2 regions of the Dorea sp. BIOML-A1 genome follow, and region 2 is predicted to be linked to the other one. Evidence: riboswitches for the same ligand, from Rfam matches in the RefSeq annotation. Region 2 holds a riboswitch; the other holds the start of a gene.

Region 1 (7,551 bases), on a different contig from region 2:
CAGATGACGATCAAAGAAATTGCCAAACTGGCAGGGGTATCCAGCGCAGCAGTATCAAGATATCTGAATGGTGGATATGTAAGTGACGAGAAGAAAGAACAGATTAAAAAAGTGATCGAAGAGACGGGATATCAGCCGTCGGCACAGGCACGTATGCTTCGGACAAAGAAAGCCTGCCTGATCGGAGTGGTCGTGCCGAAGATTAACTCTGAATCAATCAGCCGGATCACAGCTGGAATTGAAAAAGTTCTTTCAGAGCGTAATTACCAGATGCTGCTTGCAGGAACGGATAATACACCGGTGAAGGAAATAGAATATATGCGTCTGTTTGAGAATTATCCGGTAGACGGGATTATTCTTGTGGGTACGATGATCACAGCAGAGCACAGAAGATTTCTGAAAAAATCCAAGGTTCCTGTTGTCGTGATCGGACAACATACAAAGTATGCAAATTGCATTTATCATGATGATTACGGTGCAGGAGAGGCCATGGGACGTGCGGTTGCGGCGAAGAGCAGGAAAGAGATTGCGTATATCGGAGTTTCAAGAGAAGACAAGGCAGCCGGAGCAGCCAGAGAAGATGGATTCCGGGAAGGTCTGAAAAGGTCGGGACGGGAATTAAAAGACGGATATTATAAGGTGGCGGAGTTCACTACAGAGTCCGGATACGAGAAAGTTCTGGAATTGTTGAATGAAAAGAATGACATCGATATCATATCGTGCGCCACAGATACGATTGCGGCCGGAGCAATTGAAGCGATTCATACTTATGTAGGAAGTCAGATACCGAAGAATGTGGAAGATACGGGTTCCAGATTCCGTTATATATTGGAAAATACAGCAATTCAGGTTACGGGATTTGGTGATAATCAGCTTTTAAAGGCAGTAACCGGTGGAATTCCAACGGTACATTTCGGTTTTAAAACCAGTGGTATCAGGGGTGCAGAACTCTTATTGGATGTGATAGAACGGGGCGAAAATATTCCGATGGAGATCAAACTTGGATTTCGGCTTGCTGAAATTGATGATCCGGAAGAAAATATAGAAGAATAAGAGCTGCCGGAGTAGAAAATCAGTGTATAATATGTGTAAATAAATTCGAAATCGGTCAAAAACAACTAAATTCGTGCAACACGCACAAAAATGAATATGAAATATCAGTAAAAATGCCATCTTTACAAATGGCATTTTTTTTCTTATTATAAAATTACAAAATGTGAAAACGATTACACATAAAACAAGGAAGGAGAGTTATTATGGATTACAGAAAGACCGCACAGGATATCCTGGATCATGTCGGTGGAAGTAAGAACATTGCATCTGCAGCACATTGTGCAACGAGACTGCGTCTTGTCATTGCAGACAATAAGAAACATTGCATATACATTTCTGCAGATCCTGATTGCATTCTCAGCAGCGAAAGCGTTTGGTGCTAACCAGTATCTTGGCGCAGTTATCGGTATGATCATGATCCATCCGTCACTGCAGAACGCTTATACGGTAGCAACCGAAGGTGTACAGCAGACACAGAGCGTATTCTTCGGACTGTTCAAGATTGACATGGTCGGATATCAGGGACATGTCATTCCGGTTATCATCGCCGTATGGATCCTGGCAGTGATTGAGAAGAAGTTACATAAGATTGTTCCGGAAGTGCTCGACTTATTCGTGACTCCTCTGATCAGCGTATTCGTAACAGGTTACCTTACATTATCAATCGTAGGGCCAATCTTTGTATGGGCTGAAAATGCAATCCTCGGAGCAATCCAGTGGATGTTAACACTTCCTCTTGGAATCGGAAGTCTGATCATGGGAAGTCTGTACGCACCAACCGTAGTAACCGGTATCCACCAGATGTATACAGCAATTGATATCGGACAGATTGCAAAATACGGTGTTACATACTGGCTTCCGCTTGCAAGTGCAGCAAACGTAGCACAGGGAGCAGCAGCATTAGCAGTAGGTATCAAATCCAAAGATAAGAAGATCAAATCTCTGGCACTTCCGTCATCACTCAGTGCATTTATGGGAATTACAGAGCCGGCGATCTTCGGTGTAAACTTAAGATTCTTCAAGCCGTTCATCGCCGGATGTATCGGTGGAGGATGTGGAGCTTTGTATGCATCCCTGGTACATCTCGGAGCTAAGGGAACCGGTGTGACAGGTATCTTCGGTATCCTGCTCTGCCTGAATCAGCCACTTCAGTATCTGATCGAGATGGTGATCGCAGTTGGTGTTGCATTCGCAATCTCATTTGTAATCTATAAGGATGCAGAACCAAAGGCAGTAACGGCAGATGTGACAGAGACAACTGGAACAACAGAGACAGTAGAAAATATCGAAATAGCAGACAACAATAAAGCAGAAGAGACATTGACAAGTCCGGTAAATGGAACACAGATTTCATTATCTGAGGTTGCGGATGAGACATTTGCATCCGAAATGCTGGGAACAACCGTTGCGGTAGAGACTGCAGATGGCAAGATTGTAGCTCCATGTGACGGAGAAGTTTCCAATATCTTCGAAACAGGTCATGCTGTATGTATCACAACAGAGTCCGGAGGTGAGCTCCTGATCCATATCGGTATCGATACCGTGAAGATGGATGGAAAAGGATTTACGAAGAAAGTTTCTGATGGCGACAAAGTACATGCAGGGGATATTCTAGTAGAAGCAAATCTTGAGGAAATCAAGAATGCAGGATATCAGACGACAACCATGATGATTCTGACAAATACAGATGAATTTGGAAATGTAACAAAGGCAGAACCTGCTGAAGTTAAAACAACAAGTAAAGTTATGACACTTACAAAATAATGCTTATAGATGGAGAAGATTGATTTATGAACGCATTAACAAGAGATCTTGCGAAATTAGTAGAGACAGCAGAACAAAGCCAGAAAACCAGAGAAGAGTTATCCGTATCAGATAGAAAATTTCGTGAAAAACTACACCTGATGCCGCCGGTCGGCTGGCTGAATGAATGATCCAAATGGACTCTGCCAGTTCCAGGGTATCTATCACGCATTTTTTCAGTATTCACCATTTGATGCGGAAGGCGGCGTGAAGATGTGGGGACATTACACCAGCACGAACATGATTGACTGGGAATACCAGGGTACCGCACTTTATCCGGATCAGCCGTTTGACTGTCACGGGGTATATTCCGGATCCGCATTTATCGAAGATGGGAAAATGTATCTGTATTATACCGGAAATGTCAAATTAGAAGACGGGGAATATGATTACATTCGAACCGGACGTGAGGGCAATACGGTTCTGGTTATGACAGAAGATGGAAAGACATTTGGAAAGAAAAAAGAACTGATGCGCAATTCCGATTATCCGGACGATCTGACCTGTCATGTGAGAGACCCCAAGGTATGGAAAGAAAATGATATCTATTATATGGTACAGGGAGCAAGAACCAATGAAGACGTTGGACAGGTGCTGGTATTCGAATCAGAAGACAAGATAAACTGGAAATTCAGAAACCGGGTAGAATCGGAAAATCCATTCGGTTATATGTGGGAGTGTCCGGATTACTTTGAGATTGGTACGAAGAAGCTTCTTTCTACATCGGTCCAGGGGCTGGAAGGCGGTATCTGGGATGACTGCAATGTATATCAGTCCGGATATTTTGAGATAGAAGGAGATATTCTTGGAGAATATAAGCTGTCAGAATATCACTTATGGGATTATGGATTTGATTATTATGCACCGCAGAGCTTTGAGACAGAAGACGGACGAAGAATTCACATCAGCTGGATGGGAATGCCGGACTGTGAAGAGTATACAAATCCGACGATTCAGACGGGATGGCAGCACTGCTTTACATTTCCGAGAGAAATCTTCGAGAAAAATGGAAAGATCTGTCAGCGCCCGATTCGCGAACTGGATGAGAAGAAACATTTGGTAAGTGATGTAAAAGGTATGCTGTCCAGTGACGGTTATTCGGTGTATGAACTGGAGATTTTGAATATTGCAGAAAACCATTTTAAAGTCATCCTGTCGAATGAACTGATCCTGGATTATGAAGACGGAAGATTCCGGATGCATTTTATAAGTCAGGACAAGACTTCTGTATCTGCAGGACGAAGCATGCGTTATGTGGAAGTGGATGAAGTGAAGGATCTGAAGATTCTGGCTGATAGATCATCGGTAGAAGTATTTGTGAATGATGGAGAGTATGTATTTTCGACAAGATATTATCCGGAAAATCATAAATTACTGGCAGAAGCTGTGGAAGCACAGATTAGATTGTCAGAAATTATGTAACGAAATATGAATTTAAGATACGAATCATTATAGAAAGAAAATCACCATATATCAAAAGGAAAAATTTCAGTAGAGAAATTTTATCGGGATATATGGTGATTTTTCTTAATGTAAGAGATATAAATATTTTTCAAAGTTAACTCCTTCGTTTACAGGGACCTGTTCTTTTACGGAATCAGCTAATGCTTTTTCGAGAAAAGATCCGGCAGTCTGCATCATTTCTGTAAGGGAAGTTCCGCGGGCAAGTCCACCTGTGATACAGGAGGCAAAGAGATCGCCGGTACCGGAATAGCTTCCATCGCAGCAGGGAAATGCCGACAGAAAATGCGAAGAGCCGTCTAACAGGAGATTCCCAATCTTAGGGATTCCATCATCTGTAGTAAAGCGAATTCCTGTGATAAGGATCTTTTTCGCACGTTCTGCTGTTAATGTATGGCTTGCATCTTTGAGGCATGAAATGAGCTGATGCAGGGACAAAGAGGAGTTCTGCAGGGTATTGTAATCCATATCTGTCAGCAGACAGAACTCTGTAATATTTGGAGTGATAACATCTGCACGTGCGGTCAGTTCCTTCATGGCAGACAGGAATTCGGAAGTATACATATCATAGGTCATGCCGTCATCACCCATTACAGGATCAACCAGAAGAAAAGTATCTGGTGTCTGGAACGTATCCAGAAAATGAAAAATCTCTTCAATCTGAGGTACACTGGCAATGTAACCGGTGTAGATCCCAGAAAAGCAAGTGCCGAGTTTCTTCCATTCCTGACGGAAATAATCCATCTTATCGGTAAAATCATAGCAGTAGTAGCTTGGATATTCTGTTTGAGAACTTAAGATGGCTGTCGGGAGTGGACATGTCTGGATGCCCATCGCAGATAATACAGAGATGGCGGCAGTCAGGGAGCATCGTCCAAGACCGGACAGATCATTGATTACAGCAACTTTTTTTGTCATTGTCATAAAGAAATCCTCGTTTCCTAATATATTTACAAACATGTATTGATTATATCATAGTTGGGTTTTTTTGCCTTAACAAAAGAAGAAAGAAATCTTCCGGGTAAAAAATAATAAAAAAGTTTGAAAAAGTTGTTGACAGATGGAATACATTGCGCTATACTTAATTTCGTTGCTGAGGTACAAAAACTTCGGAAACAATAAAATGAATATGTGCGCGTAGCTCAGCTGGATAGAGCGTCTGGCTACGGACCAGAAGGTCGGGAGTTCGAATCTTCTCGCGCACGTAGGAGAAACCCTTGTTTGATATAAAGTCAGACGAGGGTTTTTTGCTGTTACATGTCCGGTGAGTCATATTTTTTATACATGGTTTCGTACACGGCAGACCGGGCAGTATTGACATAGATTGGGCAACTGTGGTAAGGTTACAAGGTAAATTAAATCATGATTGTGTGAGGTGTCAGTCAGGATATCAAGGATAATTTATGGGAATTATTTTATAGAAAGAATGATCTGACTGGTGAAAAGGGAAACAGGTGAGAATCCTGTACGAACTCGTCACCGTATTTTGCGAGCGGAAGCTGCATACCCACTGGGATGACCGGGAAGGGAGCTGAAGCACCAGAGCAATAAGCCGGGAGACCTGCCTTTCGCAGTACAGGAACGTAAAAGTTCAGGCCACGAGGAATTGGCAGTACGAAATAAGTCACAGAACTGTATGTGATATGTAGATATTATGTAATACAGTTTTATTTTCGTTGTCTTCGTTTCCTGGCGGAGGCTTTTTTTGATATTATGTGTCCGGAAGGAACCGCCGGTGGCAGAGATCTTGTATCTCATGTATTGACAATCAAAAAACAGGAGGTAGAAAGAAATGAAAAAGAAACTGGTAGTAGTATTATTATCAGCAGCTATGTGTGTAGCGGCATTTGGCGGATGTGGAGCAAAATCAGACAGCTCAGACAGCAGCAGTAACAAGAAGACAGAGACTTCTTCAAAAAAGGAAGATCAGAAAGCAGCAGATGCAGTTGCAAAAAAGATTGATGCGATCTACGTTCAGGAAAGAACAGACAAGACGGATGAACAGTGTAAAGCAGCAAAAGAAGCGTGGGATAAATTGACAGATGCGCAGAAAGAACTGGTAGAAGGAGACAATGCAGATCCGGATTACTTCGGAAGAGATACAGGAGATGCTTCCCAGGATGACCCGTTAAATGGAGATGATATTGGAGAAAAGGAACTTCTGGTAGTAAGTTTCGGTACTTCTTTTAATGCGAGCCGTGCAGCCGATATCGGTGGAGTAGAGAAAGCACTCCAGGCAGCAAATCCGGACTGGTCTGTAAGAAGAGCATTTACAGCTCAGATCATCATCAACCATGTACAGGCAAGAGATGGCGAGAAGATTGATAATGTGGATCAGGCTTTAGAGCGTGCCGTAAAAAACGGTGTCAAGCAACTGATTATACAGCCAACACACTTAATGCATGGTGCAGAATATAAAGAGTTAACAGAAGCAGTGGAGAGTTACAAAGATAAATTTGAATCTGTCAAGATCGCAGAACCGCTTCTCGGAGAAGTCGGATCGGATGCGACAGTGATCAATGCAGATAAAGCAGCAGTAGCAGAAGCAATTACAGCAGAAGCTGTTAAGACAGCAGAATATGACAGCCTTGATGCAGCCGCAGCAGACAGTACAGCATTTGTATTCATGGGACACGGAACATCAGATGAAGCAAAGATCAGCTATTCCCAGATGCAGACACAGATGGAAAAGTTGGGATATAAGAATGTATTTATCGGAACAGTAGAAGGAGAACCGGAGGAAACTTCGTGTGAATCTGTTATCGCAAAAGTAAAAGATGCTGGATATAAGAATGTCATTCTTCGTCCACTGATGGTTGTGGCAGGTGATCATGCGAACAATGACATGGCCGGAGATGATGATGATTCATGGCTGAGCCAGTTCGAGGCATCTAAGAACTTTGACAGTGTGAAGACACAGATCGCAGGTCTTGGAGAAATCGATGCAATCCAGCAGTTATATGCAGCTCATACAAAAGCAGCCATGGATGCACAGTAAAAAAATATTAAAGGGAGAGAACAATGTTAAGAAAAAGACTGATGACGCTTGCATTAGCGGTAGTGATGACCGTGTCTGTATTTACAGGATGTGGCAGTAAAGATGACAGTAAGACATCTAGGTCAGAGAGCAAAAAGACAGAACAGCAGAAGTCTGATGCGAAAAAAGAGAAAGCAGCAGAAAAGGAAGAGACAAAAGCTCCGATTGAAGATGGAACCTATACAGCAGAGTTTAAA
Region 2 (7,551 bases):
TTTTGACAGAAAAAATGTAAGTACCACCGTCACACCGATTACAGTAGCGGCAACCTCTACATTACTCCAGTTCATTCCCGAAAAGCTTCCCTGTGACCATCCATGCAGATTGACAATATCGGAATCTTCCGCAAAGGTTACAACAAAATCAGTAATTGCCGAGCAGATATATCCAATCATGATTCCACCCACAAGAAGGGTTGCCATATGTGTCATTTTCCTGGACAACAACAGGATAAATCCAGTGGAAATAAGTGCACCCGCAAATGCAGCAATGATCAACGTATAAGAAGATACAAAAGCATATCTCTCCAGGAAAAATATCATTACCAGCGCTACCATCATCTTCGCCCCGGAAGAAATTCCCAGAACAAACGGACCTGCAATCGGATTTGAGAAAAATGTCTGAAGCAGAAACCCGGATAATGACAATGCGCCTCCCAGGATTGCCGCCATCAGTACTCTCGGAAGTCGTATCTTCCATATAATGTTTGCCTCTGTTCCTTCTCCGCCTCTTCGAATCAGTATCTTGCATATTTCTGCTATTGAAATATGGACATTTCCCGTATTAATATTTAAAACTGTTACAACACAGAACGCCGCTGCCAGAACCCCGAATACCAGGATGTATCTGGAACGCCGCCTGAAATTCTCTTTCTCCATCGTTTCTCCTTTTAAAAAATCAGGTGAACACATCCAAACGCCCACCTGATTATTATACTGTATTATTTTACCCGATACAAGAATGTCATACCACTCTCATCTCCATCTGTCAGCATCAGATTGATATCCGTAATCAGATTTCCCACAATGTCCGTTGCCTGATACAGTGATTTTCCGGTGCACCACACATTTCCGTTCTTCACTGCCTTAAAATCTGCGAACAATTCACTCTTCGCTGTCAGATCTGCAATGCTATTGATCGGACTGTCGATCGATGCATTATAGATCAGATAATCTGCATTCTTTGCTTTTGCATAAAACTCTTCCATCGACAGTTCCACAGAAGCACTCTTGCTTTTTGTGTTCTTAAGATCCTGAAAAATGTATTTTCCTCCGGCAATATCGATCATCTTCGGAATATAATCACTACTGCTTCTTACGACCACTGTTCCATCTGTATTCACAAAGAAATAAGCAACTGTTTTTCCTGTATTCTTAAAATCTTTCAGACTGCCGATCACTTCTGTCTGTGTATCAAAAAATGTATCTGCTGCATCTTCTTTGTTCAGCATTGCTGCATATGCTTTGATCCACTCCGTCCTTCCAAGCGGATGACTTTCATAACTGGAACGGTCAATAAACACCGGAATATCCAGATCTTCGATCATCTCCTGAACCTTTGGTGTATGCAGGATCATCGTGGATTCAATTGCAAGATCACAGTCCTCATCTATCAGCATTTCATAATCCGGTTCGCTATATTTTCCTGCAAACAGGATCTTGCCGTCTTCCATTGCTTTCTTCGCATGATCAATATACCAGTCCGAAGCCTGTGCTCCCGACATCCGGATACTGTCCAGCCCATCCATCGCATCAAACAATGCCATTGCCGATGTTGCTGCGAGATAAATGTGCTCCAATGGCTGTTTTAATACCACAATTTCTTTATCCAGATCTGCCGGTTTCTTCTTACCTTCCGGCACGATCAGATACTGCCTGTCTTCGTGTACGTCCAGTAATTTATATCCTTCTTTATAATAATAGACATCAAAACCCGTAGCATATTTCAGCTTCATTGTTTTCTCATACTCAAGACCGTCTATCTTCGGAGCATGTTTTTCTGTCGCCCCTGCTTCTTCCGTCTGCTGTATTCCGTCACCTTTCGATACACCCGATTTGCCTGAGGTGCTGCACCCGGTCAGTGCTCCTGTTACCAGAAGCACTGTACCTGCAAGTACACACAACAGTCGATATGTTCTCTTTTTCATCCTTTTCTCCACTTTTTCTGATCACAAGAGCATTGTCCACACTCTGCTATCTTACGCAATCTCTATTCTGCACTTTGGCCGTCACATCCCAAAATCACCTGGTAGACCTTTTCCCATTCTTTCTGTGCATCTTTTCCTTTTTCATCTTTTGCACGGTCAACGATCACCGGAATCTGAAGAAGCGTCATCTTCTCTGTCATCTTTCGATAAGCTGTCATTTTTTTCTTTGCCGCTTTTTTGCTGCTTCTTTTTTCCGGCAGCACGCTGGATGAAAGGAGTGCAAGATTACATTTGTTTTTTACAAGTTTCTTATAATTTAATTTGCCGGACGTTCCCGCATAAATGACTTCTTTCTCAGCCATCTTTTCTTTGATAGTTTCATTCTTGCATTTATTTTTCTTCACACCGACTGTTGTCACTTTATCAAGCTGTCCCAGTTCTTCCATCAGGGAAATCGTCTTATTCGATCCTGCATAAACATGATCTGCCGGCTGTCTTACCACAATGACTTCCTTATCCAGCCCCGCCGGAATCTCTGCATTTTCCGGAACGATCAGATATTTGATCACTTTGTTCAGGTACAGTGCTGCCTGCTCCTGCTCTGCCGGATTCAGTCCGCTTATTTCTGATGCTTCTTTCCATTTCTTACCGGCTGCTTTTCTTCCGGTCTTTTTATTCATATCGATCTCCAACAATGTGATTCCCTGATCATAATGATATATCTTGAAATATTTCGCATACTCGGCTTTTGTTTCAGACTGATACTCCAGGCCGATGATCTCCGGTGCTACCTCGTCCATTTTTTTGTTTGCTGTTGCCGTCTTGCTGCTGTCACTTCCGTTTGCACCGATTACCGTTACTTCTTTTCCGTTGGCTCTCGCTGATGCATTGGCTTTTGCTGCTTCGGCAATGTATACAAAAATCGTATATTTAATCTCATGTGCCGTAGACATCGCCGTTGTCATACCCACAACCGAGTTATTCTTATTCAGTTCTACCGGAATTACAAAGGATGTAGAACTTCCTGTTTTCGCACTCGGATAATATACATTTCCATTCGCTTTTACATACTGGTAATGCGGACTGCTGAATGTGATCGTTGCATATGCCTGACCGCCTGTAACCGTTACCTTGCTGCAAGTGATGCTTACCTTTCCGGTTCCGCCTGACCATGAGAAGCTGTCCGGTGTGTATACACCGTCTTTTAATCCTGTGGTACTGTTGACTCTGGCTGTTGACTTATTCAGATCAGACTCGTATTTTGATTCCTGATCCGGTTTTCCATTGTTTGTCGTATTATTTCCTGTAGTTCCACTGTTTCCATTATTGTTTTCTGCATTTCCCTGGTTATTTCCGTTGGAACCATTTCCCGGATTGTTATTATTTCCGCCCGGTTTCAATGAGCCGTTGCTTCCGTTATTACCATTCGAAGCATTTCCATTATTGCTGTCCGCAATCTTAGTCATGCCTTCTGAATGAAATGTCAGTGTTCTGGTGTCCCACTTATTACTCTTTGTCGTATGAACGGCAATTGTCATTACCTCATCCAGTTTCTCTACCGGAATCTGAAATGTATACTGCTCTGCAAGAAGCGAATCCGGAAGGATCCAGTTCTTTTCATCATCCGATGCGTTATTTACATCGCCCAGATAGATTCTGTTATAACCCTGACCGCTTAATGTAACTGCCGCCGTCATCTGTCCATTCTTTACAGTCATAACACAATCCGTAACACGGAACATCTTTCCGCCGGCTTCAGCATTCACCTGATAGGTTCCGTCTGCTATGATACGTTTTGCAGAGGCAGATGAAAATATAAGTGTACGGTCATACCATTTATCTTTTTTAATGGAATGTGCCGCAACTGCAATTCCTTTATCCAGACTTTCTACCGGAACTTTGTATGTATATTTTCCTGCCTCATCAGCCACATATGAAATGTAGTCTTTTGCTGCAGCTTCTGCCGCATCGGCTGCTGATCCCATATAAAGATAATCATATCCGGTTCCGCTTAATGTGATTACAGCATACATCTTACCTTTTTCAGATGTCAGGATACAATTCGTAACTTTGAACATCTTATTTCCAGTATCCACATCTACCTGATAATTTCCATCTGTCAGGGTTTTATTTTCTGTTTCCGATGCTGTTACCGTTACCTTGCATGTGGCTTTAAGCTCTGTTCCTTCCGCATTATTAATAGACACAGTCACCTCAGCAGTCCCTGCTTTCACTGCGGTCAGCTCAGCCTGTGTTCCGGATTTTGCAACGGTTACAATCTTTGGATCAGAAGAAGTCCATGTCATATCCGGTGCTGTCTCAGATGCTGATAATGCCGGTGTGAACTGAGGTGTCAGTTCCTGAACTTCTCCCTCTTTCATGCTGAGTTCAGATCCCTCTTTGAAACTTAATTCCGTAATAACGGTCTGATCCGGTATGGATGGTGTCGACGGGACCGTATCTTCCGGGATTGCAATATTGATCGTATATGCAATATTTTTTCCACTCATGGAACTGGTATGTGCCATAAAAGTCATTGAACTATTTAAATTAACAGGAATCTCAAATGTAACTCCGGCCTCGCCTTCTCTCGGTTTTGCATGATATATGTTCTGGGTTCCATTCACTTTCACCCATACTTTATCATACTTAGAACTGCTAAAATTTATCCAGGCTGTTGCTTTTCCATTCTTTACGATTACTTTTTGACACTCAATCTTCACCTTGCTTGAACCACCCGAAGTCAGTTTTGCCGAAAAATGATCCGCATCAACACCATATTCTCCGTCTTTCAAAGCACCTGCCATACCGCTGATATCAGTAATGTTCTCAAATATTTCGTCTTCGCCGATTGGTTCCGTCTGTGGGGCGGTTCCGTCTTCCTGCGTATTCTGTACCTTTTCGACAGCTACCTGATTTTTCCCGGCTTCTTTTGTGACTTCCTGACTTGTATCTGTCGTCACACTGCTTTCTGTCTGTCCGGCAGCGGCTTCTGTCTCAGTCTGTCCGGCAGCGGCTTCCGACTCTGTCTGTCCGGCAGTGGCTTCCGGCTCTGTCTGTCCAGCTTCATCACTATCCTGTTTATTCTCACTCAATGTATCTCCTACGGCTGCATTCTGATCTTCCGCATACACTCCCGATACCGGTGCAACTGCCATAGACACAGCCATAAATAAGGCCAAAAATTGCTTGGAATTATGTTTCATCTTATACTCTCTCCCTACTACTTTTCTGTCAATCAAAATACCCTTCCACGAAATCATCCGTAAAAGGGTACAAAATGGCCTTGTTAATTCATTATTATTTTCTTCCATTTTTGTACAACCAATTACTCGTGGTCCGGATTTACTTCCATGTACACTACAGGCAGGTCTCCTGACTCACAGATCCATACATCAGAATCTTGTCTTCCCGTTATCCAGTGACTTTTTTCTTTTCTGATATTCCCTGCTCACAGTGACGAGTTCGCACAGGACTTGCACCTGTTTCCCTTTTCACCGGCTCTATCAATCTTATCCAGCCGGCACCTGCAGTTTTCATTCTATTTTTCTCATCTTGACTACGATACCATAAGTACCTGTAAAATGCAATTGTTAACCCAGATTCTGCTTCTGTACTGCCTCTTCGGTGCGGAATTTTTCAAATGTATGAACTACCTCTTCCGCATCAGAACCATCTACTACAAAAATCATCTTCTGATTCAGCGTAACTGTCATCATTCCCATAACTGATTTTCCATCAATGATAAGTTTATGTGCTGTATCTTCAATCAAGGTATCAGCCTCTACTTTCTGACACATTCTTGAAAATTTTACAAGCTGTTCCGGTGTTTCAAATTTTACATTCATTTTTATCATAATTAAGTCTCTCCTCTCAGGTGTATCCATCATTTTCATTACAAACACATCTGTTTATAAGAAAAATATAAATCAGTATACTACGTTTTTTTCTACTATGTAATATATTTTTTTATTTCTTAACATTGTCTTTTCACCTAGAATATATTATACTTATCTGGCAGCATCCGTATTAAAGATAACTAACTATATATATATATCAATTTTATATATTATTTTGGAGGATATTATGAGTACATACGATTATTACCGTATTTTTTACCATGTTGCACAACATCACAGTTTTACAAAAGCGGCAGAGGTATTACACAATAACCAGCCGAACATTACCCGTTGTATGAATAATCTTGAGACAGAACTTGGATGTCACCTTTTTGTCCGTTCGAACCGCGGAGTCTCACTGACGCCTGAAGGCCAGAAGCTTTTTAACCACGTTGCGATTGCTTTCGAACAGCTTGAACTCGGAGAAGCCGAGCTCAAGCGTGACCAGAGTCTTACAAGCGGACTCATCTCCATCGGAGTCAGTGAAAATGCACTTCGTATTATGCTTCTGTCCAAATTAGAAGCATTTCACAATCATTATCCACATGTAAGGCTTAAGATATCCAACCATTCCACTCCGCAGGCGATTGCTTCCCTGGAAAGCGGACTGGTGGATTTTGCAATTGTAACAACTCCACTTTCTGTTCAAAAACAGTTTCAGAAAATCTCCCTGGGTTCTTTCCGGGAAATTCTGATTGCCGGCCCGAAATACAAAGAACCGGCTTCCCGCATCTGCTCACTGGAAGAACTTACGGACTACCCTTTCGTCTCGCTGGAAAATAACACCAGCACCAGAGATCTTCATATTCAATACTTTTCTTCTCACGGGCTTCCGTTCCGTCCGGATCTTGAAGTTACATCCACCGACCAGTGCCTGGCTTTAATCCAGCACAATCTTGGTATCGGCTTCTATCCGGAGAAGCTTGCAGAAGAACCGCTCAAGCGTGGAGAAATTCTTCAGATCCATCTGAAAGAATCCCTTCCTGCGAGACAAATCTGTCTTGTACAGAATGCTTCCAGACCACAGAGCATTGCAGCGCAAAAACTAATCGAGACACTGATCCGTATCTGATGACGGATCAATGTCTCTTTTTTGTCCCTTTTTTATCTTTCGTTTCTCCGGGATTCTATATCCAGGAACATCAGCAGGAAGCTGACGATCAAAAGTCCGCAGGATACCCAGATCATATGGATTCCATAATTGGCTGAAAGATTGCCTCCGATTCCGGCTCCTACCGCAAAAAGAACTATAATTCCAAAATAATACATTGCCTGCCGCAATTGTTCCGGCTTTTTCTCTCTCAGATAGAAGGATAATGCCGCCGTTCCACTCCGTAAGTTTCCGATACACATAGTACTTGCATATGAAAATCCATTTACCTTCCGGAAACTCTGCACCTGCATCGCACAGGCAAAGGATACCAGAACAGTCGCGATCATATTTCCCCGCTGCGGAATAAATCCTACAACAAACAAAATGAGGATCTCTGCTCCCAGTATTCCCTGTCTCCAGTGCAGGCGCCTGGCATATTTGTACTTATTCTGGATCTGCTCCGCAATCAGAACACCTAAAGCAAATGCAAAAAGCGGAAATAAATATTTCAGTCCAGCCTCCCATTTTCCCGTCATGAAATTCTGGCTCATCAGCACCACATTACCTGTCTGTGCATTCGAGAATACTTCATTCCTCGTATTATAGGTATACGCATCCTGAAATCCAC

The links. A riboswitch is a leader RNA that binds a small molecule or an ion and turns the genes downstream of it on or off. The one in region 2 is predicted to bind cobalamin.
Region 1: it holds a riboswitch for cobalamin, as region 2 does, so the genes downstream of both, GT508_RS00515 (sirohydrochlorin cobaltochelatase) here and GT508_RS04765 (Ig-like domain-containing protein) in region 2, are expected to answer to the same signal.

The regions. Positions count from the first base shown of each region.
Region 1 covers NZ_WWSA01000001.1:105,394-112,944, reverse strand. The annotation lists gene GT508_RS00540 (LacI family DNA-binding transcriptional regulator) at 4-1,053, shown strand; partial or broken gene GT508_RS00535 (glucose PTS transporter subunit IIA) at 1,257-2,817, shown strand; gene GT508_RS14535 (hypothetical protein) at 2,844-2,987, shown strand; gene GT508_RS00530 (glycoside hydrolase family 32 protein) at 2,980-4,278, shown strand; gene GT508_RS00525 (pyridoxamine kinase) at 4,384-5,235, opposite strand; tRNA gene GT508_RS00520 (tRNA-Arg) at 5,449-5,522, shown strand; cobalamin riboswitch at 5,728-5,900, shown strand; gene GT508_RS00515 (sirohydrochlorin cobaltochelatase) at 6,110-7,315, shown strand; gene GT508_RS00510 (hypothetical protein) at 7,339-7,551, shown strand, end outside.
Region 2 covers NZ_WWSA01000007.1:65,592-73,142, reverse strand. The annotation lists gene GT508_RS04775 (FecCD family ABC transporter permease) at 1-663, opposite strand, end outside; gene GT508_RS04770 (ABC transporter substrate-binding protein) at 726-1,931, opposite strand; gene GT508_RS04765 (Ig-like domain-containing protein) at 1,994-5,137, opposite strand; cobalamin riboswitch at 5,280-5,477, opposite strand; gene GT508_RS04760 (HPr family phosphocarrier protein) at 5,525-5,788, opposite strand; gene GT508_RS04755 (LysR family transcriptional regulator) at 6,018-6,902, shown strand; gene GT508_RS04750 (YoaK family protein) at 6,935-7,551, opposite strand, start outside.